DNA from 4 places in the Brevibacillus sp. NPDC003359 genome. Region 2 is predicted to be linked to each of the others. Evidence: riboswitches for the same ligand, from Rfam matches in the RefSeq annotation. Region 2 holds a riboswitch; each other region holds the start of a gene.

Region 1 (7,296 bases), 180 kb from region 2:
GGATTCAGGTCGTTATCATGCAAAAATTTCATATGTCGGGCAAATTGATCAGGAGCTATGACATACCGCTGATTCGATTGATCCGTGACATGATGGTATGTCAAAACCACAACCTGATTGTTATACCACTTTTTCGTTTGAACCGCTGCTTCTTCAGTTGGTGTGACGTTTGGCTCAGCATTTTTTGTCTCACTTATGCTTATAGACGTATCTACTTGGGGAAAAGGTTGCACTTCTTGTTTATTCTTTTTTTCCAGAAAAGATTCGCCTAACAACCCAATAGCCACTGCAAAAAACAAAAAAGTAAGAAACACGATCAGGAAGAGCCTTCTGTTCGGCAAAAAAACCCCTCCTCTACTTCCTCACTAGGAGATTCGACACAGTCCTACAAATTCCTGTGCAACAATTGACCCAATAATTGGATGACTTTGCTCCTAAAATGAAAAAGAGCCCAGTAGCAACACCAGGCTCTTTTTATGTCATTCATGAATATTACAGTTGAGCAGCCTCTTGCTTCAGAATTTCTGCCTTGTCTGTTTGCTCCCAAGGAACATTCAGGTCATTGCGTCCGAAGTGGCCATATGCAGCTGTTTGTTTGTAGATAGGACGACGCAGGTCAAGCTGCTTGATGATACCAGCTGGACGCAGGTCAAAGTGTTCGCGAACCAATTGCACCAGAGCTTCTTCGGAAATGGTACCAGTACCGAATGTATCTACTGCGATGGAAACTGGTTGTGCTACACCAATAGCGTAAGCAACTTGCACTTCGCATTTGTCTGCGAGGCCAGCAGCCACGATGTTTTTCGCTACATAACGAGCTGCGTAAGCACCGGAACGGTCAACTTTAGTTGGATCTTTACCGGAGAACGCACCGCCGCCATGACGAGCATAACCGCCGTAAGTATCTACGATGATTTTGCGGCCAGTCAAGCCAGCATCCCCTTGTGGTCCGCCAATTACGAAACGGCCAGTTGGGTTGATGAAGTATTTAGTCTCAGCGTCCAACAATTCAGCTGGAACAACTGGTTTGATTACGTGTTCAACCAGATCTTGCTTGATTTGCTCCAAAGTCGTTTCAGGAGCGTGTTGGGTAGAAATAACGATCGTGTCGATACGAACTGGTTTGTCGCCATCGTACTCAACGGTCACTTGTGTTTTTCCGTCAGGACGGAGGTAAGCAAGTGTTCCGTTTTTACGTACTTCAGTCAGACGACGAGCCAATTGGTGAGACATGCTGATCGGAAGTGGCATCAGCTCAGGTGTTTCATTGCAAGCAAAACCAAACATCAAACCTTGGTCACCAGCACCAATTGCTTCGATCTCAGCGTCAGTCATTTTGCCTTCGCGTGCTTCCAATGCTTGGTCTACACCAAGTGCAATGTCAGCGGACTGCTCGCCAATTGCAGTAATAACACCGCAAGTGTCAGCGTCAAAACCGAATTTCGCACGGTCATAACCGATTTCACGAATGGTTTCACGAACGAGCTTTTGGATGTCCACATACGTGTTTGTAGTGATTTCACCTGCTACGAGAACCAAACCAGTAGTTACGGAAGTTTCGCAAGCTACGCGAGCGTTTGGATCTTTGGACAGGATCGCATCCAAAATGGAGTCAGAAATTTGGTCACAAATTTTATCCGGATGTCCTTCGGTTACAGATTCGGATGTAAACAGACGACGACCTTTTTGCAAAGCCATGAGAAAATACCTCCTTTGACCTCATACAAATAGTGTGGTAGCCGAGTTAGGATTTTATCTACGTAAACGCAAATAAAAAACCTTTTCCATCTTTTTAGGAGGAAAAGGTTTGAGCGTTTTTTGCTTCCTTCATCCTCTTATCGGCCAGAACAGATGTCCGTTCTGCTGGTTAGCACCGCTCAAGATCGGTTGCCGAGCTTCATAGGGCCAGTCCCTCCGCCTGCTCTGGATAAGAGTATCCATTACGGTTAATAGAATAATTGTTTTTTTCAGAGATGTCAATAGGAAAAATTTTACTTATAGTTGGTAAGATTTAGAAATTACGACAACAACCTCGGCGCGAGTTGCCCTTCCGTTCGGTTTAAAGGAAGAACCGTACCCACTTAGCCAATTTCTAGATGTCAAAGCCTCAATGGCCGGAGAAGCCCAATGGCTTGTCGGCACATCCTGATAATTCGTGGTACCGCGGTTATACAGCAAAACATTACGTGCCCGCGCGATCATTACCGCCATCTCTGCACGCGATATCGGCTGATCCGGCTTCATTTCATTCTTCGGGTACCCTTTCAAAATACCTAATTGATAGGCTACACCTAGATTGTTATACGCCCAGTGCCTTTTTGGCATATCCCGGAAGGTCGTTTTTCCTGTATAGGTAGTCGCTACCTTGGAACCGGTCGCACGCATCGATTTAAGCAGCATCGTCGCAAACTCTGCTCGGGTCACAGCCTGATTGGGCTTGAACGTCGCGTCATTGAACCCATTTACGATACCATGAGAATTCAGTCTGACGATCTCCGAGCGCGCCCAGTGATCCGAAATATCGCGATAGCCCGCTATCAATTTCTGTTGCGTCACCGTGAGTCGGTACGATTCATATTTGAACGCAGTACCGCTATTGAGGCGCACATAATATTTTCCTGGTTGCAAACGCAAACCGATAATATCGTTTCCTCGGTTAGACAGCTCCGCTACCTCATTCGTCGAAGCAATTGCATAGTTCATGTTTCGATCGCTATAGAGCGCGAAACGAAAACCGCTATCGACAGGAATGTACGGCGCTCGGAACGTCACATACGATTCACTATTCACAGTAAATTGGAACCAGTCGGAATCAGTAGCCGTTGGCATTGTGCCTGACATCACTGTCCCACCGCTTAGCGGAGACGCTTGTTGATAGGTGTCATTCGGCTCATTAAAATCTTTTTTTACGGGCGTGTATCCCAGATCCAGCTGATATTCGCCATTCACCGCATTGCGATTGTACTCACTCACACGAATGTAATACTTGCCCGGCGAAACTTCTTTTTTGACACGCTCTGTCGGATTGTCTTTCGTTCCATTATCGTAGTTAGGGTCCCAGACAACCGTATTTTTCCCAGGCTCTTGTTTACCAATACCCAGCAACAGATCGACACGCTTGTTATCAGGGCTAACAGAGACATCCAAATGTCCGTATTCACGAACATAGTAGGAGAACCAATCCTGATCCCCTTCATCGTGAAAATTACCTGTTACACTGATTTGGTTACCTACGAGCGGCCTTGCCGTCTCTTGTGTATCGTTCGGTTCGTTACGGTCCGGATTGATGGTAAACTTGCTCGTCAACAGGTAGGTAAACGCATTGTTGACCCCTCCGTTACGCATTAAGCGGATATTCATAGTTCCCGCCTTGACAGGGACTGTAAATGTATCCCCATTCCCGAAGTACTGCGTAATCGGCGGACGATTCTCTGGGTAAAAGGTAGCTGCCATCGCTGAAGAAATACCGGAAGTCACTGACGCTGTAAAGCTGACCTTCCCATCGTAAGGGATGTCCATCTTCAACCAGTCTATCGTGTCTTTTGGCCCTAAATTCCCACGTATCTGTGACTCGATCGGAAACGCTTTGGCTGAATACGTCTGATTATTCGGCTCTAAAAAGTCGTATGATAGAGCCGATCGAACGGCCTTGTCGACATTTAGCAAACCGTAGCCCGTTTTCCGGTCCCATCCCTTTTCCCCCAAATCAGTAGCTGTTTGATAAAGCAATTGCCTCACATCTAATGGGCTGAGTTTGGGATAACGGGCGAGTATGAGCGCTGCTGCGCCAGCTACTTGAGGCGCTGCTGCTGAAGTTCCGCTAAAAGAACCGTATTTTCCCCCGAGCTTGGTCGTATAGACATTGAAACCAGGCGCTACCAGGTTCAGCTCAGGCCCTGTATTGCTCTGGTAAATCACTTCATTGTTACCCCTTACAGCGCCTACAGCAATCACCGTGGGATATGCTGCTGGATATGCTACACGGCTGCTCTCATTGCCACTTGCGGCAATAAGAACAGCTCCGCTTCTTTCCGCTCGTTGAACAGCACTCGCCAATTCCTTGGAGTAGGCCATACTGCTGAGAGACATCATGATGACTTTGGCACCACGATCCAAAGCAGTATTGATACCCTTAGCAAGAGTCTGCACCGTAGTATCTCCATTTTTGGCCAAGACTTTAATCGGCAAAATCTTGGCATTCCACAAGACACCGGATACACCAATACTGTTATTCCCGCTAGCAGCCAGTACACCAGTTACTTCTGTTCCATGTCCGTTATCGTCCTGGGCAGACCTCCCGGGATTCACAAGATTCACACCAGGCAGAAGGTTGTCCTTCAAATCAGGATGCTTGTAATCGGCACCGGAGTCCAGCACTGCGATGATAATCTGTTCATTACTATTTACGACTGACCAAGCTTGATGAGCTCTAATCTGACTCAAATGAAGCTGGTTACTTAAATAGTAGTCATTCGATGCAGGTGGTGCTGCAGCATAGATCGTTTGGTTGTTTGCCATCACTAGCGCGACACTTAACGCAGTCGCTACTGACATGTTCACTGATTTTTTCATGCAAAACAGTCCTTCCTTCTCTCCCCTGCACAATAAGCAGTCTAAAAGGAATTCAGGTATTTATCTTCTCGTCCTAGCATAGCGGATGAAAAGGCAGACACGCAACCCTGATCACCCAATATTTGGAATGTTATAACAGTACAAAACCCTTTTCACCATGGGCAAAAAGGGTTTTCTCCTTACTGTAACAAACCTTTATTGTCTTCCACTTCAGGTGCTACCTGAGCTTTTTCTTTTTTTCTTTGCTGTGCTTTCGGAATAAAAGCAGTCAGTTCCGCCAGATTTACCTCTTCCTTTTTGATGGAGGAGAACGGAATATCAAATGCCCATACACGATGGCTGTTTGCTTCTACCTTCATGTTTTCCAAGGTAAAGTGTACACGCGCTACTGAATCGCCATCCTTATCATGAACGATAATCGGCACTTCAGTAAACTCCAGACGTTTTCCCAGACCGTTACGGAAAACAACGATGACTTTCAGGCCGTTATCTTCACCCGGCTTGATATCGAGGACTTGCAAGTCTACTTCGCCCTCTGCAATCGGAGCTTTCTCTGCAGCCTGCTGCAAATATTGCTTGGACTCATCTGCACTCAGACCCAAATTATAATTTTGATTCTCTTCTACTTCGTTCTTTTTCGGCTTGATATAGCTCAGCTTCAGAGGAACCTCTTTTTCAGGAATACGGTCGAACTCATCCCAGCGGAACATGAATTCCATCGGACGGCTGGACATTTCCATCACTGGACCAGATGTGATCAGATCAAAAGTCTTTCTTGCGACTTCCTCTCCATCCTCCGTCACCAAAGACAGTGGAAGCTTTTGAAACAAAATACTGCGATCAGTCGCATTGCGAACGTAGGTCAGAACCAAGTAACCATCATTCGTAACCTGTGTAAAGAAAGGAATGATACCTACCTCGTTACGAACAACCGGAGGCATTTCATCATGCGCGTATTGCAAGAGTTCATGCTCAGCTTCGTCCAATTGATCATCCCACGGACCGTTCAGCACCAAAAACAATTCCTTCGATTCCACACGGTTCGCAGATTGCTGCGGATTCTCCAATCCGGATACACCCAAATAAAACTCTTTATGAAGATTCTCATGAATATCTTCGCGTACTTGCTCCAAGCTCTCCTTGGAACCAAACCAATTTTCCAATAACCAACTCATAAGTTAACCTCCTCTTTCCCACACCTCAAAAGTATTACGTTCTATTCTACCTCAAGCGTCCATCTTTTCAGGTCGGCATCAGGCTTTTTCACTAAATTTGGCGGGAATACAATCAGCCACGGACGGCTGTAACCCGGCTTCACATTAATACTACTTGCGTCCAGCACACCTGTTGCTACCAGATCACCATTTGCATCAGCAATCGTCAGCTTGAGTTCATCTGGACGGTAATCATGTGCCATCCCATTGCGGAAGAGCATCGCTGCTACCAAATGTCCTTCCTTTGTCATTCCGATATCAAAACCAGTAACCTGTACCGTATTAATCGGAATCAATGGCAAGGACTGCGTCAACGCTTCCAGACGATCCTTTTGGCGATCGGTCATGCGCTTTTCCATTTCTGGATCGAGCTCCAGATTACGAGGCCACACATGCGAATTTCTACCAGCCTTCATAACCACTTTCCAACGGTTAAAGGTGAAATTATCATGCAGATAGCTCTCTTCCGGGAACAATACCTCCCACGGACGGCTGGTATGCGGCGGAATTGCGTCCATATCTGACAAATCCACCTTGATCCGTGCAAACGCGTTATCATCGAGATAAATCGCTAATCCAACGTTTTTGATCCGCACTGGCTTATTCGTGGAATTGCGGAAGAACATAGCGACAGTCAGGCCGTTTGGCTGCGGAATCATACTGAATCCAGTTACGCTAACCATGCCTTTACGCATATCAGGCAGTTCTTCTTGCAAAAAGCGAAGCGTGTACTTTTTCTCGGAATCCAGTTCACTTTCCCAAATCGGGCTCAGAGACAATTCCGTACGAATCTTTTCAGCTCCACCTACAGAAGCTTCCTGTTGCTCATTGCCTTCCATTTCTACCTCGGTGTTTTTCATCTCAGCGACATCAATGGCAGACTCTTCTTGAATATCTTTTTTCAAATCTTGCTGATCCTTACCTAATAAATTCTTCATAAAGGAAAACATAGGCTACCTCCTCACACGTCCGGACACGAACGAAGCTCTCTTATCATGATAAACTTTTTTGACCAGCCTATGCAAATTCGCTCTCTTGCATCAGGCTCCTTGGGGAACGTTTACTTTCCAACGGGACAAGTCCAGCTCTTCCTTTAGAATGCTCTCTGGCGGGAAAATAAACAGCCACGGCTTACTTGTATTTGCATTTACAGTCAGGCTCCCGAGTTCAAACAGGCCTTCTGCCACTTTATCCCCACTTGCATCATAGAGCGCCAGTGGTAACTTTTCGAAGGACAGCGACTGCACAGAGCCATTGCGAATCAAAAGCATCGCATTCAGAGCACCACTTTCGGTTCTACGAATCTGCACACTTTGTATATTTACTTCTCCCTCTTTTAGAGCGGGGAGGTTCTTCGCTAATTCAATTAAGGACGTTTTTTGTTCATCAGTGAGCGCCTTAATCCAGGATTCCTCCAGCTCCAGCTGCTGTGGAAGAACCATCTTCTTCTGCGCCATCTCAAAGGCGATCTTCCAATTCACGAGAAGAACTTCTACCTGTAAAAAGTGCT
Region 2 (7,296 bases):
ATCTGCATACCCGTCAATCGCCAAAATAGAGCCTGCTTTCATACCGCGAAGTGCCGCAATCACGAACAGGGCGGTGTTTTCCATCTCGACTGCCAAAACGCCAGCTTTTTGGTACTGCTTGTGCGGGAACTCCAGCACCCCACTGTAAAATACATCGAGTGTCAGCGTGATTCCTTCGAATACCTTCAAGTCTGATGCGTTTGCTCCCGCTGCTTGTACAAGTGCGTCTACGACATGACGATTGGCAACAGCCGGAAATCCTTCCGGAACCAATTGGCTGGTCAAGCCGTCTTGGCGAACCGCTGCCGAGCTGATGACGAGGCTGCCTGTCTCGATTTCTTTTTGGTATGACCCGGCAGTTCCTACGCGAATGATGGCCTGAACGCCGCCCTTCGCCAGCTCCTCAAAGCATACGGCTGCTCCCGGTGCGCCTACACCATGGCTCACTACCGCTACCTCGACGCCTTTCCAAGTACCCGCATAGCTGTGATACTCACGGTTTTCCCCGATTTGACGCTGATCGTCGAGTTTCGAAGCAATCAAGGCTGCGCGCTTTGGATCACCGCATACGATGACGCGCTTTGGCAATTGTTCTGGATCTACCTTTAGATTCGTCAACATCTCAATCGAACTCCTTTTTCTCCCACTCATCCTCTGGTATCGGCAACGCTTCACCGGAGAACCGCTCTTCACGGAACGGGTCTGCGATCAAGTGAAAACCATTTTGCTCCCAGAAGCCGGGCTTGTTTTCCGTCATAAATTCAATTCCTCTGAGCCACTTCACGCTTTTCCAGAAATACAGATGAGGAACGACCAAGCGAAGCGGCCAGCCGTGCTTGTCCGTCAGTCGCTCTCCATCAAAGGAGTGAGCCAGCAACACATCATCACGCTCCAGATCAGCGAGCGGCACATTGGCGGTATAGTCGTGGTCACCGTGCAGCATGACGAAACTCGCTCGCGGAGTCACGCCAATCGCCTGTAGAAAATCACGAAAACGCACGCCTGTAAACGCATTGTCAAAACGGGACCAGCGCGTCACGCAGTGAATATCGCTCGTCATTGTCACCTGTGGCATCGCCATGATCTCTTCGTAGGTGAGCGTCACTTCCCGGTCTACCTCTCCGAAAACGCGCAGTGTCCAGTCACTCATGTCATTCATGTCATACACCGGCACGTCTCCCTCATGCAAAATGGGAAAGCGCTCTGTCAGGATTTGTCCGGGCGGAAGTCGTCTGGCGAGTCCCGGTCCCACTGGGGCGGGTACTTTCATTCTTTTGATCCGATCTGCCTTGTTGTTCATCTCGCATTTCCCCCTGTCTTCGCTGTCTGACTATCTTCATGATTTAGCGGGTGCTCTGCTGATTGTTACTGCCGATCTGACTCTTGTTCTTCAAGAAGAACATCGCCGCAATCGTCAGCACGTATGGCAGCATGGCTGTAAATTGCGTCGGAAGCGAAAAGCCCTGCAAACGAATACTAAGGGCATCCATCAACCCGAACAAAAAGCTCGAAGCCAAAATTCCGAGTGGATGCGACTGCCCCATCATCATCGCTACCAATGCGATAAAGCCCCGACCAGCCGTCATCCCTTCTGTAAACATCGTGACTTGCCCCAGTGAAAGCTGTGCCCCTGCAATCCCGCACAATGCGCCACTCATCACAATCGCCAGCACCTGAAGTCCCGTCACTTTCAGACCAATACTACGTGCTGCAACCGGATTGAGACCCACTGCAAGGACGCGGAAGCCCGTAACCGTCCGATAAAAGAACACATACAGCAGAATGGCGGCCAAAAACGCAAAATACACGAGCGGCGAATGACCAGAAACAATGCTCCCGACGACAGGGATATCGTGAATGATCGGAATCTCGACTGTCGGCAAGCCAACCATATCCTTATCGTAAAACGCCCCTTTGACACCGAAGATCGCCCGCAGTGCAAATGTCGTTAACCCCAACGCGAGAAAGTTAATCGCCACACCGACGACGATTTCATTCGCCCTAAGCTTGATCGTCATGTAGGCGAATAAGAGAGAAAAGACAATGCTGACCAGCGCTGCAATCAAAACAGCCAGAAAGAGATTCCCGGTAAAATGATTGCCGACAATCGCGGAAAAGGCACCCACCAGTACCAATCCTTCCAGGCCAACATTAAAAATTCCGACACGTGTGCAGAGCGCTCCACCCAAAGCTGCCAACAAGATCGGCGTGACCATCCGAATGGTAGAACTGAGGAGGGACCAATCAAAGAGCTCCATGCGATTCCCCTCCTTTTGCCTTCCGCTTTTTCCACCAGTCGTAGCTGAACTTGGCAGAGATGAACAAAATCAGTACGGCTTGTATAACACTTGCCAGCTCCAGCGGCACGTCCGTATTGCGCTCCACACCCATAGCTCCTGTCTGAAAAGCAGCAAGCAGGATTGAAGTCACAATGATGCCAAGCGGGTGCGAGTTCGCAAGCAGAGCTGCCATCAGGCCCGTCCAGGCAAACCCTGGTACAGTCAGGGCACCGTCAACAAAGCGATAGTGCGCCCCCATTACCTCGACGGTTCCCGCCAGCCCAGCCAGTCCACCACTGGCAAACATCCCGGTCAGCATCACCCGGGTCCGATTAATTCCTCCGTATTGAGCGAACAGCGAGTTTTGACCCAGCATCTTCACTTCATAGCCAAAAGGAGTAAAGCGAAGTACCCAGAACAACAGCAGTGCTGCAACGATCGCAAACAAAAACCCTGTGTGCACGCTCATCCCAGCAAACAGCTTCGGAAGCCAAGCGCTTTTCTCCAGCATGGCGGTCTGTGCCAGTGCCGCAGAACCCGAGCGATCCCGGAATGGCTCTGTCACGAGATAGCTCGCAAACAAAACGGAGATATAGTTGAAGAGCAACGTAGAGATGAGCAACGGAATACGAAAACGGGCTTCCATAAAGCCTGGTAACAACGCCCAAATCCCGCCGACTGCCATTCCTGTGAAAATACCCGCCACAATTTTGATCATTCCTGGTGCTGGCAAGTAGATCGCGACTAACGCAGCACTGACGGCACCTAGCACCATTTGCCCTTCCGCCCCCAGGTTGAATACCCCTGCCCGAAATGCGAGGGAAAGACCCAAGGCAATTAGCATGATAGGCGTGGCTCTCGCTAATGTAGACGTAAAGAAATAAAAACTGCCAAAGGCGCCTTTCCACATTTCCTGATAGGTGCCCAAGATTGATTCGCCAACTGCGGCAATGACCAGCGCCCCGGTCAACAAACCGATGACGACAGCCAAGAACGGCTGAACCAATGACTTAGATAGCTCTTTGATTGCTGCCATGAATGCTTCCTCCCGCCATGATCACGCTGATTTTTTCTTCGGTTGCCTCCAGGCGTGAAAGCTCTCCAGCGATTCGCCCTTTATACATGACCAAAATCCTGTCAGACAAGGCGAGAATTTCGGACAACTCGGAGGAGACTAGCAAGATCCCGTCTCCCTGATTGCGTTTTTCGATCAGCGCCTGATGGATGTACTCCATGGCACCGATATCCACCCCTCGTGTAGGCTCAGCCGCAATTAAAAACGGGGTTTCATGTCCCAGCTCCCTTGCGACGATCAGCTTTTGCAAGTTTCCTCCTGACAGATTCCCCGCCAGCTCCTGCAATTGCCGGGAGCCTGTCTTGATGGCAAACTGATCAACCCAGCCTTTTACGACTTGGCGGAATTTCTCCCGCAAAACGACGCCGCGGCGGTTGTAAGCAGGCTTCCGCTGATAGCCCATCAACGCATTCTCCTCGACGCTTGAGAGTTTGGCCGTCCCCCACAGGTAGCGATCCTCCGGAATATGCGCCAAGCCAGCATCCCGAATGGTGGTTACTGATTTGTTCGTCACGTCCTTGCCGCCTAACCGCACCGTGCCCTCCTGCGCTGCCCGCAAGCCGCTAATCGCTTGCAACAGCTCGGATTGACCATTCCCGGAAACACCGGCGATCCCTACGATTTCCCCGTGGTGCACGGTAAAGCTGACTTGATCGAGTAGCGTCTGCTTTTCTCGAACCGTGAGATTTTCCACCTGCAAGAGCGGTAGAGGTTCCAGAGGGATACGCTCAGAAAGCTCCTGCAATTCACGGCCGACCATCAGTCGTGCCAAATCGTCCGCGTTCGTCTCGTCCCGAGAAACAGTTCCCGTCACCTTGCCTCCGCGCAGCACCGTAATACGATCTGCTACCTCCATGACCTCCTGTAACTTATGCGTAATCAAAATGACGCTCTTGCCACTCTCCGCCAGGTTTCGAATCGTTTGCAGCAAGTCGCGTACCTCCAACGGGGTAAGGACAGCGGTCGGCTCGTCCAGCACGATAATATCCGCTCCCTGATACAGGACCTTAAGAATTTCGACCCGTTGCTGTTCCCCAATCGAGCAACTCGCTACCTTGGCCTGCGGATGAATCGGAATGCGATACTGCTCACTAAGCGCCCGCACCTTGTCATTCGCGTCATTTCTTTTGAAAAAACCCGCTTGCTTCGGCTCGTAGCCGATCACGATATTTTCAGTCACACTGAATTCTCCGAAGAGCATAAAGTGCTGGTGAACCATCCCGATTCCATTTCGAATCGCGTCCTCTGGTCCGCGAAAAACGACTGGCTTGCCATTTAACACGATCTCTCCCGACGTCGGCTGCTCCATCCCGTACAGCATCCGCATCAGTGTCGTTTTGCCCGCTCCATTTTCCCCGACAATCGCGTGGACTTCTCCTGCTGCCAGTGAGAACGACACCTTGTCGTTGGCGGTAAAATCTCCGTACTTCTTGGTCATGGCCCTCATTTCCAAGCGATCGGTCATTCCCACTCCCTCATTTCTGTACGTCCTTTTATGAAAATGGAAGACCGACTACACAGCCGTAGTCGGTCACATCCATCACTGTGCACAAGCTTTTTTACGTGCGTATTTAGAACTTGTCTGGTACTTGGCGGGTGCCCGCTACAATCTCATCGCTGATCGCTTTCACTTTATCCACCACTTCTTGACCAATAAAAGCGTTCAGAGGCGTTTTGCTTTCATGCGTTACATAGGTTACGCCTACGCCTTTTTCCTTCAAGCCATACGCAACCACACCTGGTTTGAACGTTCCTTCTACAAAGTTCTTCACCGTTTCATAAGCTGCCGCGTCGGTCCCTTTCAATTGGGACAGAACAATATGCTCTGGATCAATCGTCGTACGGTCAACGTCCTGACCTGCTGTGAAGAAGCCTTTTTCCTTCGCCGCTTCGAAAACGCCGAGGTCGCCTACTGCTGCTGCACCGTTAATGAAGTCAGCGCCTTTGGAAGCCTGGAGCAAAGCCAATTCCTTCGCTTTTGCCGGGTCAGTGAAGCTTCCTACATAGTTGACCATCAGCTCTGCATTTGGATTCGTCGCTTTCAAGCCCTCTTCGAAGCCAACTGTCCATTTTTTCAACTGCGGAATATCAAGAGCGACAACCATACCGACTTTGTTCGTTTTCGTTGCCAGACCTGCTGCTGCTCCCACCAGGTAAGCCGCTTCCTGTTCGCGGAAGGTAACACTGCGAACGTTTGGCAAATCGACGACGGTATCAATAATCGCAAAATTGCGGTCAGGATTTTCGGTAGCTACTTTCTTCAATGCATCCTCTGCTGTAAAGGAAGAAGTGATGATCAAATCATAATTTTCTGCAACAGCCACGCGCAGATTCTCTTCAATCGCTCCATGGTCCGTAGATTCAATCGTTTTTACTTCTGCGCCCAGCTCTTGCGCGGCTTTCTTCGCACCTTCATCCATTTGTTGGAAGAATGGATTCACACCGATTTTCTCGGGCAAAATCAAGGCAATTCGCTTTTTACCCGCGCCCTCTTGTCCTGTTGCTTGTCCTCCTGGCTGATCTGCAGGTGCATTTGTGCCAGTCGAGCACCCTGTTGCCAATACTGCGAATGTCGTTAATGCCAGCAATAACTTCTTCATGATGTATCTCTCCCCATCCGAACTTTGCGTTTTTCTTTATCCTATTAGGTAATGTACGGCTTTTTACCCATTTTTTCAATACTATTTACGAATATTCTCTTATAAAATTAATTTATCGTTCGTTTATTCCTCCCTTCCCTTTACAAATACAACAAAAAAACTCTTCCCGGAGGAAGAGTTTGCGTACGAAGCCGTTCTCTTCCTCATCTGTCAAAACCATGGTACAGGTTTTGCAGGAATTGGCACCTTTCTGTTCATGTATACACATGTCCAGTGGTTGCCGGGCATCATCGGGCCAGTCCCTCCGCCGCTCTTGATAAGGTAGGTGAATATATATAGTTACAATGGAATTCATTCTAGCAGAATGGTTCAAAAAATCAATTCTTTTTTCTCAATTCCAAATACTTCTATAAGTGAACCGAAGTTGAAGTTTAAAAAGTCGTCTTTTCAGCACCGAGAAATTGGCGAGAACCTGAAGAAGGAGGAGCGGAGTGTAGGAGACCTACATGAGCACCGGACTTCGAAGGTGAACGTCAATTTCGATGCCGAATCAGCTTTCAGAACTACTTCGTGATCAAAATACGACTTTTTAAACAACCTTTAATTAATTTACATGGAAGGTTTGCTGGAGACGATGAGACAACGTATTCAGCTCGCCCAGCTCTTCCGTAATCTCACGCACTTTTTGATGCTGGTTTTCGGCTGTCGCAAACAGCTCTTCTAAGTTGGCAACTGATTCCTCGGTTACAGCTGTAATAGTCGACATCTCGATGGCAACCTCTCCGGAGCGCACTTTTACCCGGTCCATGCTGGAGCTTACTTGATCAGCCGCTTCCAAGAACGCCATCATCCCAGCGCGTACCGCTTCGATTGACGCCACTGTTTTCACTGCCAACTCTCGGCCTTTTGCAACAGAATTCTCGCCATTGCTCATATGCTGAACCGCATTTTCGCTTTCCTGGTGCAGAGACTTGAGAATGTCGGTAATTTCCTGCGTAGCTGTCGCGCTTTGTTCTGCCAGCTTGCGTACCTCATCCGCTACAACAGCAAATCCTCTACCATGCTCGCCTGCACGCGCCGATTCAATCGCCGCATTCAGTGCCAAGAGATTCGTTTGTGTCGCGATCTGATTAATAGCGCCGACAATTTCCTCTACGCGATTCGCCTGCCGATTGAGCTGATGAATCGTAGAAGCTGCTACATTGACTGCTTGCACAATTTGCTCCATCTGCGAGGACAGCTCGTTCATCATCTGAACGCTATCTGCCAGACGACGGTTGTTTTGTTGCGATTCTGTTTTCATTGCGTTGGTCTGTGTTGTGACCTCTTCGATTTCCTGATC
Region 3 (7,296 bases), on a different contig from region 2:
AGGTAATCAGACGTACTCTGTCTCACGTACTCGCCCATCGGTGTATCCCCTAACTCGCGAATGTGCTCCTCGTTCAACAGCACGCTTCGCGTCACATCCAGTCCAACCAGCGTCAATTGCGGGAAGCCGGCATGGAACACGACCTTGGCTGCCTCTGGATCGACGTACATGTTATACTCCGCAACGGGCGTCACATTGCCGTGCTCACGAACCACTCCACCCATGAAAATGACTTCCTTGACGTGTTGGACAAGCTCCGGGCATTTTTTCACCGCCAGCGCCAAATTGGTCAGCGGTCCCGTCATGATAAGCGTAATCTCGCCGGAATGCGCGAGCACATTTTCCACGATGAAATCAGGGGCAAAGCCAGCAGTCGGCTCCTTGTAAACCGGAACTCCGGCAAGAGCGCCACCTAAACCATCTTCACCATGTACAGCATGCTCAAAAAACAACGGCCGTAGCAGCGGTTCAGACGCTCCGCAGACGACAGGGATTTGCTCCCCGGCTTGCAAGAAATCGAGAATTTTGCACGTGTTTTCTGTGGCTTTTCGCAGCGATACGTTGCCATTCACGGTGGTGATGCCAACCAGATCGAATTGCCCGCTCTTCACAGCGAGAATAATGCCAAGCGCATCATCAATGCCCGTATCCACGTCAAGAATGATCTTTTGCACGAGTGGTCCTCCTCACGTTCATTCCTCATGAAAACGAGGGTATATCTGTAAATGACTATACCCTCGCCTTTGTTTTTCTATCGTTCGTTATTGCGTGATTTCACGATTCCAACGGTCAATCCATGCTTTGGAGTGCTCGTTTACGAATTTCATGTCCAGCATTTGCAATTTGCTTACGGTTTCTTCGCCGTACGTTACACCTTTTGCTTCTTCTTCCGTCAGTTGAACCGTTTTGTTTACAGGGGAATCGATCTTCGCTTTTGCTGATTTCTCCTGAACTTCCTTGCTCAGCTGATAGTTGATGAAGTCTTCTGCCAGCGCTTTGTTTTTCGAGCCTTTTACGATGTTAACGGTATTCATGACAGCGTATCCGCCACTTGCAGGTTGTACGAAAACAGCTTCTGGAACAGCAGCCTTGATGTCTTTGAAGTACATTTCCATGATTGGGCCTACGCCGATTTCTTCTTGTCCAAACATGTTCACATATTCAGATGTCTTGTCATAGAATTTCACAACACCTTGGTTGACTTCTTTCATTTTCGCGAAGGCTTGATCCTCATTGAACTCCTTGCTGCCTGCTACTTTGGAAGCACTGTCGAGAACCATCGGGCCAGTTGTGGACGTAATGCTTGGCAATGTCAGCTTGCCCGCCAGCTCTGGGTTCCACAGGTCTTTCCAATCCTTGATCTCGGATTGAACGAGCTTTGGATTGTAGGCGATTCCGAATTGCCCAATCGTATAACCTGGGCCGTACTCCTCGCCCAGTGGCGCTTTTGCGATATCGTAGATTTGATCCAAATTCGGGATGCGGCTGCGGTCGATTTTTTCAAATGCCCCACTCTCAATCCCTTGCTGTGCATAGTAGTCAGAGAGATAGATCAAGTCTACATTGGAGCTGCCTTGACGAATTTTGTTCAAGCGCTCGGCGTTGTTTCCGATTTCCAGCACGATTTTCACGTTATGTTCTTTTTCAAACGGCTCATATACTTCTTTGCGGAAAAAGTCTTCGGAGAAGCCCCATGTGGAGATAACCAGCTTTTGTGGCTCGCCCTTGGCTTCGCCGCCAGCTCCTCCCGCTTGTGGTTGAGCATTGCTGCCACAGCCAGCGAGAGCCATTGACATCACAGAAAAAGACAGGATTCCAGCAAGTAATTTTTTCATCGTAATTCTCCTCCAGTTGGGTTCATTTGATGACAAAATATGGTGGTAACAATAAAAAGAAAAGTACCCTTGATTAGAACGTTTCATTCTAAACAAGAGCACTTTTCTTCGTAAACAAAGAGAAGTGACACCCGTTTTACGCGTTGTCTACGGTCTCCCCTTAAGATAGATCAAAAGAGAAAATCCGAACGATTGCGTCAGGTATTCAGTTCTGATTCAGCTAAAATAACATTCGTGATCGCCCACTGCGTAGGCGCATCATAGTCCCGCAGCACGGCTTCCAACGGCAACCCCATCTCTTCTTCCAATCGCTCTCGCAGTCTCTTCTTATAAAGAAGGGACATACGAAAATCGACTTCGAGCTTGAGGGCCGGTGCTTCTCCTTCCAACGCTTGTGAGCGTGGAGAGCGGCGATGCTTGGCTTGGAACGTAATCATCTGGTTTTCAATCGTGACTCGGAGCAAAGTCGTTCCAAATCCGAACAACTCTTTTGCTATCTCATTATAGATGGCAGACAGCTTTTTTCTGGTTTCATTGGAGTCTACTAGAGTCATGTCATCACCTGCGATAGCTGGTATCGGGTTCATTCGCTCTCATTATACATATGATTTTTCGATTCTTCAATAGAATATTCGTATTTAGATCAATTTCACATTTTTCCACCTAGTCATTCGTTTACAAAAACATTTGACACCCGCAAAATCAGTAGTTATAATCCAACTATCCAAATATGAATTAGCGACAATCGTTTGGACTTTCAATTTCATAGCATATTCTCTTATGAAGAGAGGTTGAGGGACTGGCCCTATGACACCTCGGCAACCTATCACACTTGATACGGTGCCAAATCCAGCGGATTTATTCCGACAGATAAGAGAGGTATTGTTGCAGTGTGGTTTACATACTCGCAGATCCAGCCTCTTTCAGTCGGAAGAGGCTTTTTTCTATTCCATCATACATCCAGAGAAAAGGGGTATTTTCATGAAAAAGACTGGTCTACTGCTCACTACACTACTGCTCGCTGCATCGCTCGTAACGGCTTGCGGCGGCAAACAAGAAGCCGCTCCAGCTAACGGTGGCGCTGCTGCTGAACAAACCTCGCTCAAAGTGGGCGTCACTGGCGGCCCGCACGAAGAGATTCTGAATAAAGTCAAAGAAGTTGCAAAAGGGAAAGGGCTCGAAGTCCAAGTCGTCGTTTTCAATGATTATGTACAGCCGAACCAAGCGCTCGATAAAGGCAATCTCGATGTGAACAGCTTCCAAACCATCCCGTTCTTGGCAAAGTTCAATCAAGACCACAAAACGAAAATCGTCGAGGTTGGCAAAACCGTCACATATCCGATGGGTCTTTACTCCACCAAGCATAAAAAAGTGGAAGACATTCCAGCAGGCGGCGTTGTCGGCATTCAAAACGACCCGACTAACCGAGCGCGGGCCCTCTTGCTCTATCAGGCAGCTGGCTTGATTAAGCTCAAGGATGGCGTGGGAGACAACGCGACACCACTGGACATCGTAGAAAATCCAAAAAATTTGCAATTCAAAGAGTTGGAAGCTGCTTTCCTAGCACGCTCGCTGAGCAATGTAGAGGTTGCTTCGATTAATACGAACTTCGCGATGGAAGCTGGCTACTCCCCGCAAAAAGATGCGATCTTCGCTGAGACAGCCGACTCTCCATACGTAAACATCCTGGCAGCCAATGAAGCAAACAAAGACAATCCGGCAGTCAAAAAGCTGGTGGACATCTACCGTTCAGAAGAAGTGAAGAAATTCATCGATGAACGTTTTGAAGGAGCTGTACTGCCGTCCTGGTAAGATCGACGCCAGGAACATCAAGAACAACAAGGAGAACTCGATATGATACAGCTAACCGATATTCATAAGTCGTATCAAGTAGGAAACAAGCAGGTAGAGGCATTGAAGGGCGTATCCCTCCAGGTGGAAAAAGGGCAAATCTACGGGGTTATCGGCTTTAGCGGAGCGGGGAAAAGTACCCTGCTCCGTACCATCAACCTGTTGGAGAAGCCGACCAGCGGTTCTGTGATCGTCAATGGTCAGAACATGCTGACCCTCAAGGAAAAAGAGCTTCGGCAAGCTCGCAAAAAGATCGGGATTATTTTTCAACACTTCAACCTGCTCTCTTCCTATAATGTCTTTGACAATGTGGCGGAAATCTTGCGGATGAATCGCGTCCCTAAAGATGTCATTAAGCGCAAGGTAGAAGACCTTCTCGGCTTGGTTGGCTTGTCTGATAAAGCAAACGCTTATCCTTCTCAGCTATCCGGTGGACAAAAGCAACGGGTGGGCATCGCTCGTGCGCTGGCGACTGATCCGGAAATCCTGCTCTGTGACGAAGCGACTTCCGCTCTCGACCCGCAGACGACCGAATCAATTCTGGAGCTGTTGCTCGACATCAATCGGAAGTTTAACCTGACCATCGTGCTGATTACACATGAAATGCAGGTCATTAAGAAAATTTGCGACCAGGTAGCCATCATGGAAAACGGTGTCGTCATTGAGCAAGGCTCTGTTTTGGATGTTTTCAGCAATCCACAAGAGCAAACGACTCGTAATTTTATCAAAACGGTTTTTGACGATCAGGTACCGCAGGAGATTTTGTCCAAGATCAAGGAAAGCGGGCCCGTATCCAAAATTGTTCGCGTTGCCTTTCGCGGTGATGCTGCTCTCGATCCTGTTCTTGGAACGCTGTCTGCACGTTTTCCGATTAGCACCAATCTGTTGTACGGCTCGATTACGACCATAAAGGGAACAGCTCTCGGCATTTTGCTTTTGCACATATCCGGTGAAGAACAGGACATTCAGGACGGCATTCGTTTCTTGCGCGAATCCGTCTACCGCGTAGATATTGTGTCACCAGAGGAGGTGCGGAGCTAATGGAGCGTCTAATTGAAATGATTCCCGTATTCGGGCAATCGCTGCAAGAGACCGTCATCATGGTTGGGTTTTCATTATTCATTGCGACACTGATCGGGATTCCACTTGGGATTTTGCTCGTCATCACACAGGCGAATCACCTTTTCCCGAACAAATTCATCTATCACACGATCAATACGATCATCAACATCGTGCGTTCATTGCCTTTTATTATCCTAATGGTCGCCATCATTCCTTTTACGGAGCTGATCGTGGGTACTTCGATCGGGATTGAAGGAGCGATTGTACCACTCATCGTCTATACGTCGCCTTACATCTCGCGCCTGATGGAAACAGCGTTGCATGATGTAGACCGTGGCGTGATCGAAGCGTATCAGGCAATGGGTGCGTCTCGGACACAAATCATTTTTCGCATCATGCTGCGTGAAGCACGGCCTGGCATCGTCCTCTGCCTGACGATTGCGACTATCGGCTTGATTGGTGCTACTGCTATGGCCGGCGCAGTCGGTGCGGGCGGTCTCGGGGATCTGGCATTGCGCTACGGCTACCAGCAATGGGACATCGAAGTCATGATCATTACCGTCATTATTCTCGTCTTCTTGGTCCAACTCATTCAGTCGTTGGGCAACTGGGCGGCTCGAAAACTGAAAAAGAGTGCGTAAATAGGAGAACCCCTGACCAGATTGCTCGTCAGGGGCTTTTTTGTAGGTATTTAGAAGGATCGTCACCGAAAGTTCGTTGGAATTTCGTCCGATATTCATGTAGACTTATATATACAAGTCATTTTAATGAGAGGGGCTACTCAAATCACATGAAAAAACTCATCATGATGTTGGTTGCCGTAATGCTCGTACTCGCTCCGGCCGGAGGATTCATTGATCATGCCGATGCGAAAGGCTATAAGTCCGGGAAAAAATCTTTTAACTCTAATACGGCTCCTACGAACACACAAACGCCTAACAAAGCCGATTCAAATGTAAATGCAACAACCAATAAAGGTACGACAACTCCTGCTGCTACAGCAAGCAAAAGCGGCGGTTTCATGAAAGGTCTCATGATTGGTGGTCTGGCTGGTTTGCTGTTCGGATCTCTGTTCGGTGACATGGGTATCCTGGGTTCCATCCTTGGCTTCATGATCAACCTGATGGCGATCCTCGCTGTGATTATCCTCATCCGCAAAGTGATCGTCTACTTTAAAAACAAGCGCGAGAAGGAACGGGAACTGAACGCATGGAAAAGATAACGTTCTCCGAACAAGATATCATTAACGCGATCTGCATTCACGCAGCCTACAAAAAGCAGGTGCAGCCACAAGACGTCTCCGTCGAACTAATGTGGGACGAAGAATACGGCTTTTCTGCTGAAGTGCACTGGATGGATCGCCAACAAGTCTTCATCGAGATTAATATGATTGAAGCGATTCGCTACTACCTGGAGACCCAGATGCAGCGCAACCCTTATTCCGCCGGTATCGAGCTGGTATTGGACGACGAACAAGGTATCATCGCTCATATCACCTACTAACACTGGATAGTCGTTTGTTAACCCAAGGCCAATTTGTTCACGCATGTGAGCAGGTTGGCTTTTTACATATTGAATTTGACCTCATTCCGGTATATACTTTACTTTAGTGAAAATGATTATCATTACTATGATCTAATATATAGGTACATACTTTTTAAAAAGGAGTTGGCCCATTGTGGAGCGCTTATACACACAAAAGCTGGACATCGGATACGGTGAGCTTTCCATTGTCAAAGACTTGAATATCAGCATTCCTTCTGGCAAAATCACTGCTCTGGTCGGTGCAAATGGTTCTGGTAAATCGACGATCCTCAAAACCCTCGCGCGGATTATGAAACCAACAGGTGGACAAGTATTTTTGGACGGAAAATCGATCCATCAGCAATCGACCAAGGAAGTCGCCAAGCAGTTGGCGATTTTGCCGCAAAACCCAACCGCACCCGATGGTTTGACTGTGTCTGAGCTCGTTACCTACGGCCGCTTCCCCCATCAAAAAGGCTTCGGCTCTTTGAGCAAGGAAGACAAGGAAATCGTAAACTGGGCCATCTCCATGACCGGCATGGCTGATTTCCATGATCGCCCTGTTGACCAGCTGTCCGGCGGTCAACGCCAACGCGCCTGGATTGCGATGGCTCTGGCGCAAGGAACCGACATCTTGTTCCTCGATGAGCCTACAACCTTCCTAGATATGGCTCATCAGCTAGAAGTACTCAAGCTTCTGCAAAAGCTGAATGACGAAGAAAATCGTACGATCGTCATGGTCGTCCACGATTTGAACCACGCGACCCGTTATGCACAGCACATGGTTGCAATCTCTCGAGGTACCGTCGTCGCTGAGGGATCACCTGCTGAGGTTATGACGCCTGATATGCTGCGTAAGGTCTTCAACATCGAAGCAGACATCCTGACCGATCCTCGCTCGGGTGTACCGCTCTGCCTCCCTTATGAGCTGTCTCATGCTGCGGAGCAAAAGCACTCAAACGAAAACACTACCCAACCAGTTTACTCCGAAGAGCGCAAACTGGTTGGAGCCAGATAATTGTTA
Region 4 (7,296 bases), on a different contig from region 2:
CTGGAAATGACACAGCCTAGCCGTCGTGTCAGCATGACGATTCCGATCCTGTACAAGGATTTCATGCTGTACTGGCGCGATGTTGCCCAAGCACGCACATTGGGCATGCCTTTGGACATGAGCGCGGCTGCCAACGCAGCTGCTGGTGGTGCACTGATGGAAGACGATCTGATCTTCAACGGTGCGGCAGAATTTGACCTCCCAGGTCTGATGAACGTAAAAGGCCGCCTCACCCATCTGAAGAGCGATTGGATGGAATCTGGCAATGCTTTTGCCGATATCGTGGAAGCACGCAACAAGCTGTTGAAAATGGGCCACAGCGGTCCGTACGCACTGGTTGTATCTCCTGAGCTGTACTCTCTCTTGCATCGCGTGCACAAAGGCACCAACGTGCTTGAGATTGAGCATGTTCGCAATCTCGTTACAGATGGTGTCTTCCAATCCCCTACCATTAAAGGCCGCTCCGGCGTTTTGGTAGCAACTGGCCGCCACAATCTCGACCTGGCGATTGCAGAAGACTTCGACTCCGCATTCCTCGGAGACGAGCAAATGAACAGTCTGTTCCGTGTGTATGAGTGCGTTGTATTGCGCATCAAGCGTCCTAGCGCAATTTGCACCTTGGAAGAAACAGAAGAATAGGAAACACTTTGGCACACCCATTGACGATTCTCGTTGTGGGTGTGTTTTTTCATCCTTGAAATATTTAACAGATCACTTATAATAAGAACGTGCGTTCCGAACTATTAAAACAATCTGACAAAAATGTCATTGGGAGGCTTTTTATGAGATGCGAGGTCAATGGCGTCAACCTTTATTATGAGGAGATCGGAAGCGGCTTTCCTGTCGTGATGATACACGGATTTTCACTTGATCACCGCTGCATGACTGGTTGTATGGAACCTATTTTTGAGAAACGCCCAGAATACCGCCGACTGTACATAGACTTGCCGGGAATGGGGCAAACGAAAAACTACGAACATATTCATACCACGGACGATATTGTAGAGGTTGTCCTCGCATTCATTGATCAGCTCATTCCAGGAGAGCCCTTTTTCATTGCGGGTGAATCATACGGCGGATATCTTGCTCGAGCGGTTATCGAGAAGCGCCGGGATCAAGTAAAGGGCGCCCTTTTCATCTGCCCGAACGTCATTCCTGATAAAGAAATGCGTACACTGCCGAATAAACCCGTCCTAGTGGAGGAGCCTTCCCTCTGGGAGCAGTTGAGTGAGACGGAACGAGCGGAGTTTGAGTCGATGGCGGTAGTAGCTACCGAATATACGTGGAACCGCTATAAAAAAGAGATTGTCGACGGCTACATGCTGTCTGACCCTTCTTTCCTCAGCAAAATCAGACAATCGTATGGCGTGTCCTTCCCATTAGATACGGCTCCCTTTGTCCACCCGAGTCTTTTTGTTGTGGGCAAACAAGATCATTCTGTTGGCTATCACGATATTTGGGATATCATCGAAGGCTATCCTCGCTCTTCTTTTGCCGCACTCGATTGTGCCGGACACAACTTGCAGATTGAGCAACCGCTTCTGTTTACCGAGCTTGTGAATGAATGGCTGGATCGGACACAAAGAGACAGTAAATGACGAAGCACAACTGGTGTACATAACAGACCCGAGCCCCAATGAAAAAGACAACCCTCCTAATGGAATGGTTGTCTTTTCTCTTTTTCCTATGAGTGTGCGACAAGCGATTCGCTGTAAGCGTGGAATGCTTTGCCCAGTCTAGAAATCGCAAGCTCCGTGTCTTCCCGGTTCAAAAGGGTATAGTTCAAGCGCATCGTATTGACTTGCGGCTCGGCAGCATAAAACGGCTTCCCTGGTACAAATGCTACGCCTTCCTGTACGGATCGGGCCAGCAGTTTCTCTGCATCGACGTGCGCAGGAAGATTCACCCAGAGGAACATCCCGCCTCTTGGTTTTTCCCACTGTACACCCTCCCAGTTTTGCGCGACCAAGAGCTCATGCATCCATTCCATGCGCGCCTTGTAGGACTCGCGGATTTTCTCAATGTGTCGCTCCAGATCAAAGCGGGACAACAGCTCATACAGGGCGTACTGGTCGATTGTGCTCGACTGCAAATCTATTGCTTGCTTCGCCTTCACCATCATTTGAATCACGCGTGTATCTCCAATGGCCCATCCCGTACGCAAGCCTGGCGCGACAATTTTGGAAAATGTACTGGTGTATACCACACAGGAATCGGTCGGATGCTCATCCAGTGAGAAAATCGAACGGTACGGTGCTTCCCCATCGAATTGGATCTCTCCATACGGATCATCTTCTAAAATGAGAATGTTTTGCGACTTACATTGACGAAGCAAACCTAGACGGCGTTCGAGACTCCATACCTTTCCTGTCGGATTGGCAAAGGTAGGAATGACGTACACCATTTTCGGGCGATACTGGGCAATTTTTTTCGCCAGATCGTCTAAATCCATCCCATCAGCATCACCGTCTACGGGAATCGCTTTGATTCCCCGGAATTGGAACAATTGAACCGCTGCCAAATAGGTAGGATTTTCAACAAGAACGACATCGCCTTCGTCTAAATATACACGACACAACAAGTCTACTGCTTGTTGAGAGCCCGTTGTGATGATCATATTATCTACACCGACGTTCATATGCTTTTGCTTCATGCGGGATGCAATCCACTCGCGAAGCGGTAAGTATCCATCAGTCAATCCGTATTGAAGAGCTTTTGCTCCTTGATCGAATGCACGGTTAAACGCTTCGCGCATCTCTGCGATTGGAAAAGAATCCTCTGCTGGCAGTCCACCTGCGAGCGAGAGCACTTGATTGCTTTGGGTCAGCTTCAAGATTTCCCGGACAGCCGAGGAGGATAGTGCTTCGACAGATTTTGAAAATGTGTACTCCATGTTCCGTTCCCCCTTGATTTTGCTTATCCTTGTTTTATCACTCTCCCTTGCGTAAGTCCAATCCTTGCTCGCTATGGGGAGATAGGTTTTGACTATGTCGAGCGGTTGTTCAATCGTTAGTTTTAGCACAACGCATGCAAAAAACCCCTCTTCGCATCAAACGAAAAGGGGTTCATATGTATATGGCTATATTATTCTAGGCGATACGGAATACACGTGGTTTTTCTGTGTGTGGCAGAAAAGAAAGGTCTACTTGTGTGGACGCTTCTTCCATTCCGATATCAATTGCCAACAGCAGTGCCTCTTCCTGGAAGGTCGGCGTACAGCTGCCTTCATTCAGTTCACAGAGACGCTTTAATCGCTTCATTCTCTCTGCGCATTTCTCCGCTCTCATGCATTCATTCGTCAGTTCACAAACATTGACGTGACGTGCATCAGCGATCATGCTGATATCATTCACATGAACAATCAGCCTTTTGCCTTCTTCTGTCACGAAGCCGATCGAGCAAAAATGCGCACCTGACATTTCCAAACGAGTGAGAACAGCATTGGCGTAAACTTCTCCCGTCCGCAAGCGAATCTGGCCTGCTTCAATGGCTCCACCGATCTTACGCTCGTTGGCGATCACCGTATACATATCCGTGTAACCGTTAATCTGATAGCGCATGGTACCCTCCCGCTCTTGCTGAGACTAATTATCATTAACAATGACATCGTATAATGAAAATCATTATCTGTCAATAATGAGAATGATTTTTATTCTACATCAAAAAGCCACACCCCATTTACATGGTAGTGTGGCCAAAATTCCTCACATTTACTTTGTTTTTGTAAACAGCCCCAACCGATCTATCCGCTGAACCGCCTCCGCGAGACGCTCTTCATTTGATAACAGGGCCGCACGTACATAGCCCTCACCTGTCGGACCGAAGCCATTACCCGGAGCTACGACAACATGCGCTTTTTCCAAGAGCAGGTCAGAGAATTCGACGGACGTGAAGCCGCTTGGTACGGGAAGCCAGGCAAAAAACGATCCTTGTGATGGTGGCGCCTGCCAGCCAATTCTGTGCAAATTGGAGTACAAGGCATTACGGCGGCTTTCATAGACTGCGACGAGATCACGAACACACTGCTGCGAATCCGTCATCGCCTTGGCTGCAGCCATCTGTACCGCTCCGAACAGACTGACGAAATAATGGTCTTGAATGAGATTGATCAAACGAACCAGCTCGCGATTTCCTACCATGGCCCCAACACGCCAGCCTGCCATGTTGTACGTTTTGGACAAGGTATAGAATTCTACGCCTACTTCTTTTGCTCCCGGAACCTGCATAAAGCTGACCGGCTTTTTCCCGTCATAACTAATCGCCCCATAAGCGAAGTCATGGCAGACGACGATTTCATGCTTTCGTGCAAAACGAATCGTTTCCTCATAAAACTCCAGTGGTGCATTGACTGCTGTCGGATTGTTCGGATAGTTGAGAAACATTAGTTTCGCTCGATCCAAATCAGCTTGGGAGAGCTGGCTGTAGTCTGGCAAGAAGTCATTTTCCGCCTTCAGCGGCATCATGACCATCCGTCCGTTGACAACAGCAACCCCCGACCAATAATCCGGATAGCCTGGGTCTGGAACCAGTGCAACATCGCCTGCGTTCATTAGGACTTGGCAAATCTCTACGAGTCCGGTTTTGCTGCCGAACAAAATCGCTACTTCTTCCTCCGGATCGAGATCCACATCAAATTCTTGCTTATACCAATGAGCCACTGCCTGTTTCAGTTCCACACGTCCCTGAAAAGGCGGATATTTGTGATGGAGTGGTTGTGCCGCTTGCGCCTGTAATTCTTCAATAATATGCGGCGGCGTCGGCAAATCGGGATTACCCTGGCCCAGGTTGATGACGTCATGGCCTTGCGCAATGACCTTGTTTACTTTTGCCACTAGCGTCGCAAAAAACTGGGTAGGGAGTCGATCAATCATGTCGGAGGGGTGGATACGCATCTTTCTTCAGTTCCTTTCTTCGGGCCAATACAGTAAAACCCCCTTTTTCCATACAGAAAAAGGGGGAGATCAGCTTGGTCGCGTCCTTATCTGTCAGGAAAAATCCTGCTGGAATTGGCACAGCATCTGTCCATCACATGGAGCAGATCCGCTGCCGGGCTTCGTAGGGCCAGTCCCTCCACCTCTCTGAATAAGTCAAACACACGGAATATACTGTTTTTTCGTCTATATCATACTACTTGAGCACGTAAACCGTGTCAAGATGCTTGATTCTGTACGGGTAGATGATGACTCCTTTTTTGAAAAGAAGTGTGGAAGGCAAAGAATGCGACAGACAACAGACACAAGCCTGCCATCACGAGCAATAGACCCTGCGCATGAATTGATTGGAAGATAAATGCGCCAAGCAATGGGCCAACCATCCGCCCTGCCGATCCAGTCCCTGCAATCAATCCCTGAATGAAGCCTTCTCGTCCCTCTGGTGTAAACTGTGCCGCTACTGCGGGTACTGCTGGCCAGACGAGCATTTCCCCCAACGTCATAATGAACATGCCTGCGACAAAACCTGCATAAACCGTCGACTGAGACAAAATTAGCATCGACAAGGCAAAAATATAAGCACCCAAGAGCATTTGTGCTTTTAGCGTGCGGGCAAAGCGTCGAATCACCCACGCAATTAGCGGCTGACCAAACAGGATCAAACCACCATTCAATGTCCACAACAGACTGTATTGACGAAGAGAAATGCCCAAGGACTGCATGTAGGTAGACAGGACCGTCGTCCATTGTACATAGACAATCCAGCTAATGAGCAACCCTCCGCATAAGAGCAGCAATGCTCCCCATACGACCTTGGGCTGTTGCTGTGGTTGTCGTAGAAGTTCGCCCTCTGCATGTTCGGGAGCAGTCGTCTGCAATTGACGTTGTTGCTCTGCCAGTTTTAACTGACGCGGCAAAATGAGCATGAACATCGTCAGCACAATTACTTGGGAGATCGCATTTCCGAAAAACGTCCAAGCAAACGAAACACTTGCCAAGAAGCCGCCTAAAGCAGAGCCGGCAGCTACACCCACATTGAGGGAGACGTAAATCAAATTGATTCCCTTACGGCCTCCATCCGGCCATAAAACCACTGCCAGTGCATTCATAACGGGAGAAAGGGATCCATAAAACAGTCCATTCAATAATAGCAGTAGGACATATACGGTAAAATCTTGTGTAACACCTAAACTGACGGAAATAAGCATTCCCCCGATGGAGCCAACGACAATGGTACGCATTTTGCCCCAGCGGTCAAAGAGCATACCGCCCACAATACTTCCGATCAGGAATGCGCCTTGATTTAAAAGCAACAAGAAGCCGGCTACGGTCAGCGGCTTTCCGAGATGGTTGTGAATATAGATCGTAACTAACGGCCATATACAAGCCATTCCGGTAGAAAAAATGACGGCAGCAATCGCCAATAAACGAATGCTGCTCGGATAGGATTCCCATTTTTGCCTCATGGCTTACTTCTCACCCCGATGGAAATCGCCGCTTTTTCCGCCTGTTTTGGATTGCAGACTGGTCGGACCGATTATCATTTCTTTATCCATGGCTTTGCACATGTCATACACCGTCAAAGCAGCTACGCTGACAGCGGTCAACGCCTCCATCTCGACGCCTGTTTTCCCTGTCGTCTTCACGGTTCCTGTAATCGCAAGCGTCGTTTCATCTACAAATGCAAATTGTATGTCGATGCCAGTCAATGGCAGCGGATGACACATCGGGATGATTTCCCACGTCTTTTTGGCAGCCATGACACCTGCTACCTGCGCAACGGCGAGTACATCGCCCTTTTCGATTCGACCTTCGCGGATTCGGGCGAGTGTTTCGGGTTTCATGCTGACTTGGCTCTCGGCTACAGCCACCCGTTTTGTGATGTCCTTCTCAGATACATCTACCATCTGAGCCCGATTTTGTTCATTAAAATGTGTTAATTGATCAGTCATACTAGTATCGTTCCTCCTCTATCTCCCTCCTACCTTACCCCCGCCGCTGGATAAAAGCAATGGGAATGTCGAGGACATTGTTTTGTTATCTTGCTCATCCACTCCTAAAAACGTACGAAGAACAGGTGCTGGAGGTATACTGTGCGTACACAGCTCAAAGGAGGGTATGGAAGTGGAAACGAATCAAGATCAGACAGTACGATGGGCAATGCTGTCGTATGGTGATTGGACCATTTATTTGGCAGCAACGGCTGCCGGACTTTGTTATGTCGGCTCGGTCAACCAGCCTTTTGCTGAATTGGAAGCGTGGGTAAAGAAACATCGCCCACAAAGTGCACTGGTGCAAGACGATCAATGGCTAAAGCCTTTTGCAACAGAAGTGATGGAGTATTTGCAAGGAACGCGCGAGCATT

The links. A riboswitch is a leader RNA that binds a small molecule or an ion and turns the genes downstream of it on or off. The one in region 2 is predicted to bind S-adenosylmethionine.
Region 1: it holds a riboswitch for S-adenosylmethionine, as region 2 does, so the genes downstream of both, metK (methionine adenosyltransferase) here and ACFYU8_RS16945 (BMP family lipoprotein) in region 2, are expected to answer to the same signal.
Region 3: it holds a riboswitch for S-adenosylmethionine, as region 2 does, so the genes downstream of both, ACFYU8_RS29165 (MetQ/NlpA family ABC transporter substrate-binding protein) here and ACFYU8_RS16945 (BMP family lipoprotein) in region 2, are expected to answer to the same signal.
Region 4: it holds a riboswitch for S-adenosylmethionine, as region 2 does, so the genes downstream of both, ACFYU8_RS13615 (pyridoxal phosphate-dependent aminotransferase) here and ACFYU8_RS16945 (BMP family lipoprotein) in region 2, are expected to answer to the same signal.

The regions. Positions count from the first base shown of each region.
Region 1 is NZ_JBIAOR010000005.1:82,367-89,662, forward strand. Features, by position in the region: gene ACFYU8_RS16125 (polysaccharide deacetylase family protein) at 1-341, opposite strand, end outside; gene metK (methionine adenosyltransferase) at 493-1,698, opposite strand; SAM riboswitch class I at 1,833-1,934, opposite strand; gene ACFYU8_RS16135 (S8 family peptidase) at 1,996-4,572, opposite strand; gene ACFYU8_RS16140 (SLAP domain-containing protein) at 4,752-5,747, opposite strand; gene ACFYU8_RS16145 (SLAP domain-containing protein) at 5,789-6,736, opposite strand; gene ACFYU8_RS16150 (accessory Sec system S-layer assembly protein) at 6,827-7,296, opposite strand, start outside.
Region 2 is NZ_JBIAOR010000005.1:261,712-269,007, forward strand. Features, by position in the region: gene ACFYU8_RS16920 (nucleoside phosphorylase) at 1-621, opposite strand, end outside; gene ACFYU8_RS16925 (sulfite oxidase-like oxidoreductase) at 623-1,300, opposite strand; gene ACFYU8_RS16930 (ABC transporter permease) at 1,344-2,258, opposite strand; gene ACFYU8_RS16935 (ABC transporter permease) at 2,245-3,315, opposite strand; gene ACFYU8_RS16940 (ABC transporter ATP-binding protein) at 3,290-4,819, opposite strand; gene ACFYU8_RS16945 (BMP family lipoprotein) at 4,926-5,954, opposite strand; SAM riboswitch class I at 6,155-6,277, opposite strand; gene ACFYU8_RS16950 (methyl-accepting chemotaxis protein) at 6,559-7,296, opposite strand, start outside.
Region 3 is NZ_JBIAOR010000023.1:9,058-16,353, forward strand. Features, by position in the region: gene ACFYU8_RS29150 (nucleoside hydrolase) at 1-674, opposite strand, end outside; gene ACFYU8_RS29155 (ABC transporter substrate-binding protein) at 762-1,835, opposite strand; gene ACFYU8_RS29160 (hypothetical protein) at 2,033-2,389, opposite strand; SAM riboswitch class I at 2,611-2,712, shown strand; gene ACFYU8_RS29165 (MetQ/NlpA family ABC transporter substrate-binding protein) at 2,817-3,647, shown strand; gene ACFYU8_RS29170 (methionine ABC transporter ATP-binding protein) at 3,690-4,727, shown strand; gene ACFYU8_RS29175 (methionine ABC transporter permease) at 4,727-5,389, shown strand; gene ACFYU8_RS29180 (hypothetical protein) at 5,539-5,970, shown strand; gene ACFYU8_RS29185 (YxcD family protein) at 5,958-6,251, shown strand; gene ACFYU8_RS29190 (ABC transporter ATP-binding protein) at 6,427-7,290, shown strand.
Region 4 is NZ_JBIAOR010000003.1:404,228-411,523, reverse strand. Features, by position in the region: gene ACFYU8_RS13635 (family 1 encapsulin nanocompartment shell protein) at 1-639, shown strand, start outside; gene ACFYU8_RS13630 (alpha/beta fold hydrolase) at 783-1,598, shown strand; gene ACFYU8_RS13625 (aminotransferase-like domain-containing protein) at 1,685-2,893, opposite strand; gene ACFYU8_RS13620 (hypothetical protein) at 3,090-3,560, opposite strand; gene ACFYU8_RS13615 (pyridoxal phosphate-dependent aminotransferase) at 3,711-4,892, opposite strand; SAM riboswitch class I at 4,976-5,089, opposite strand; gene ACFYU8_RS13610 (MFS transporter) at 5,150-6,397, opposite strand; gene moaC (cyclic pyranopterin monophosphate synthase MoaC) at 6,401-6,883, opposite strand; gene ACFYU8_RS13600 (methylated-DNA--[protein]-cysteine S-methyltransferase) at 7,056-7,296, shown strand, end outside.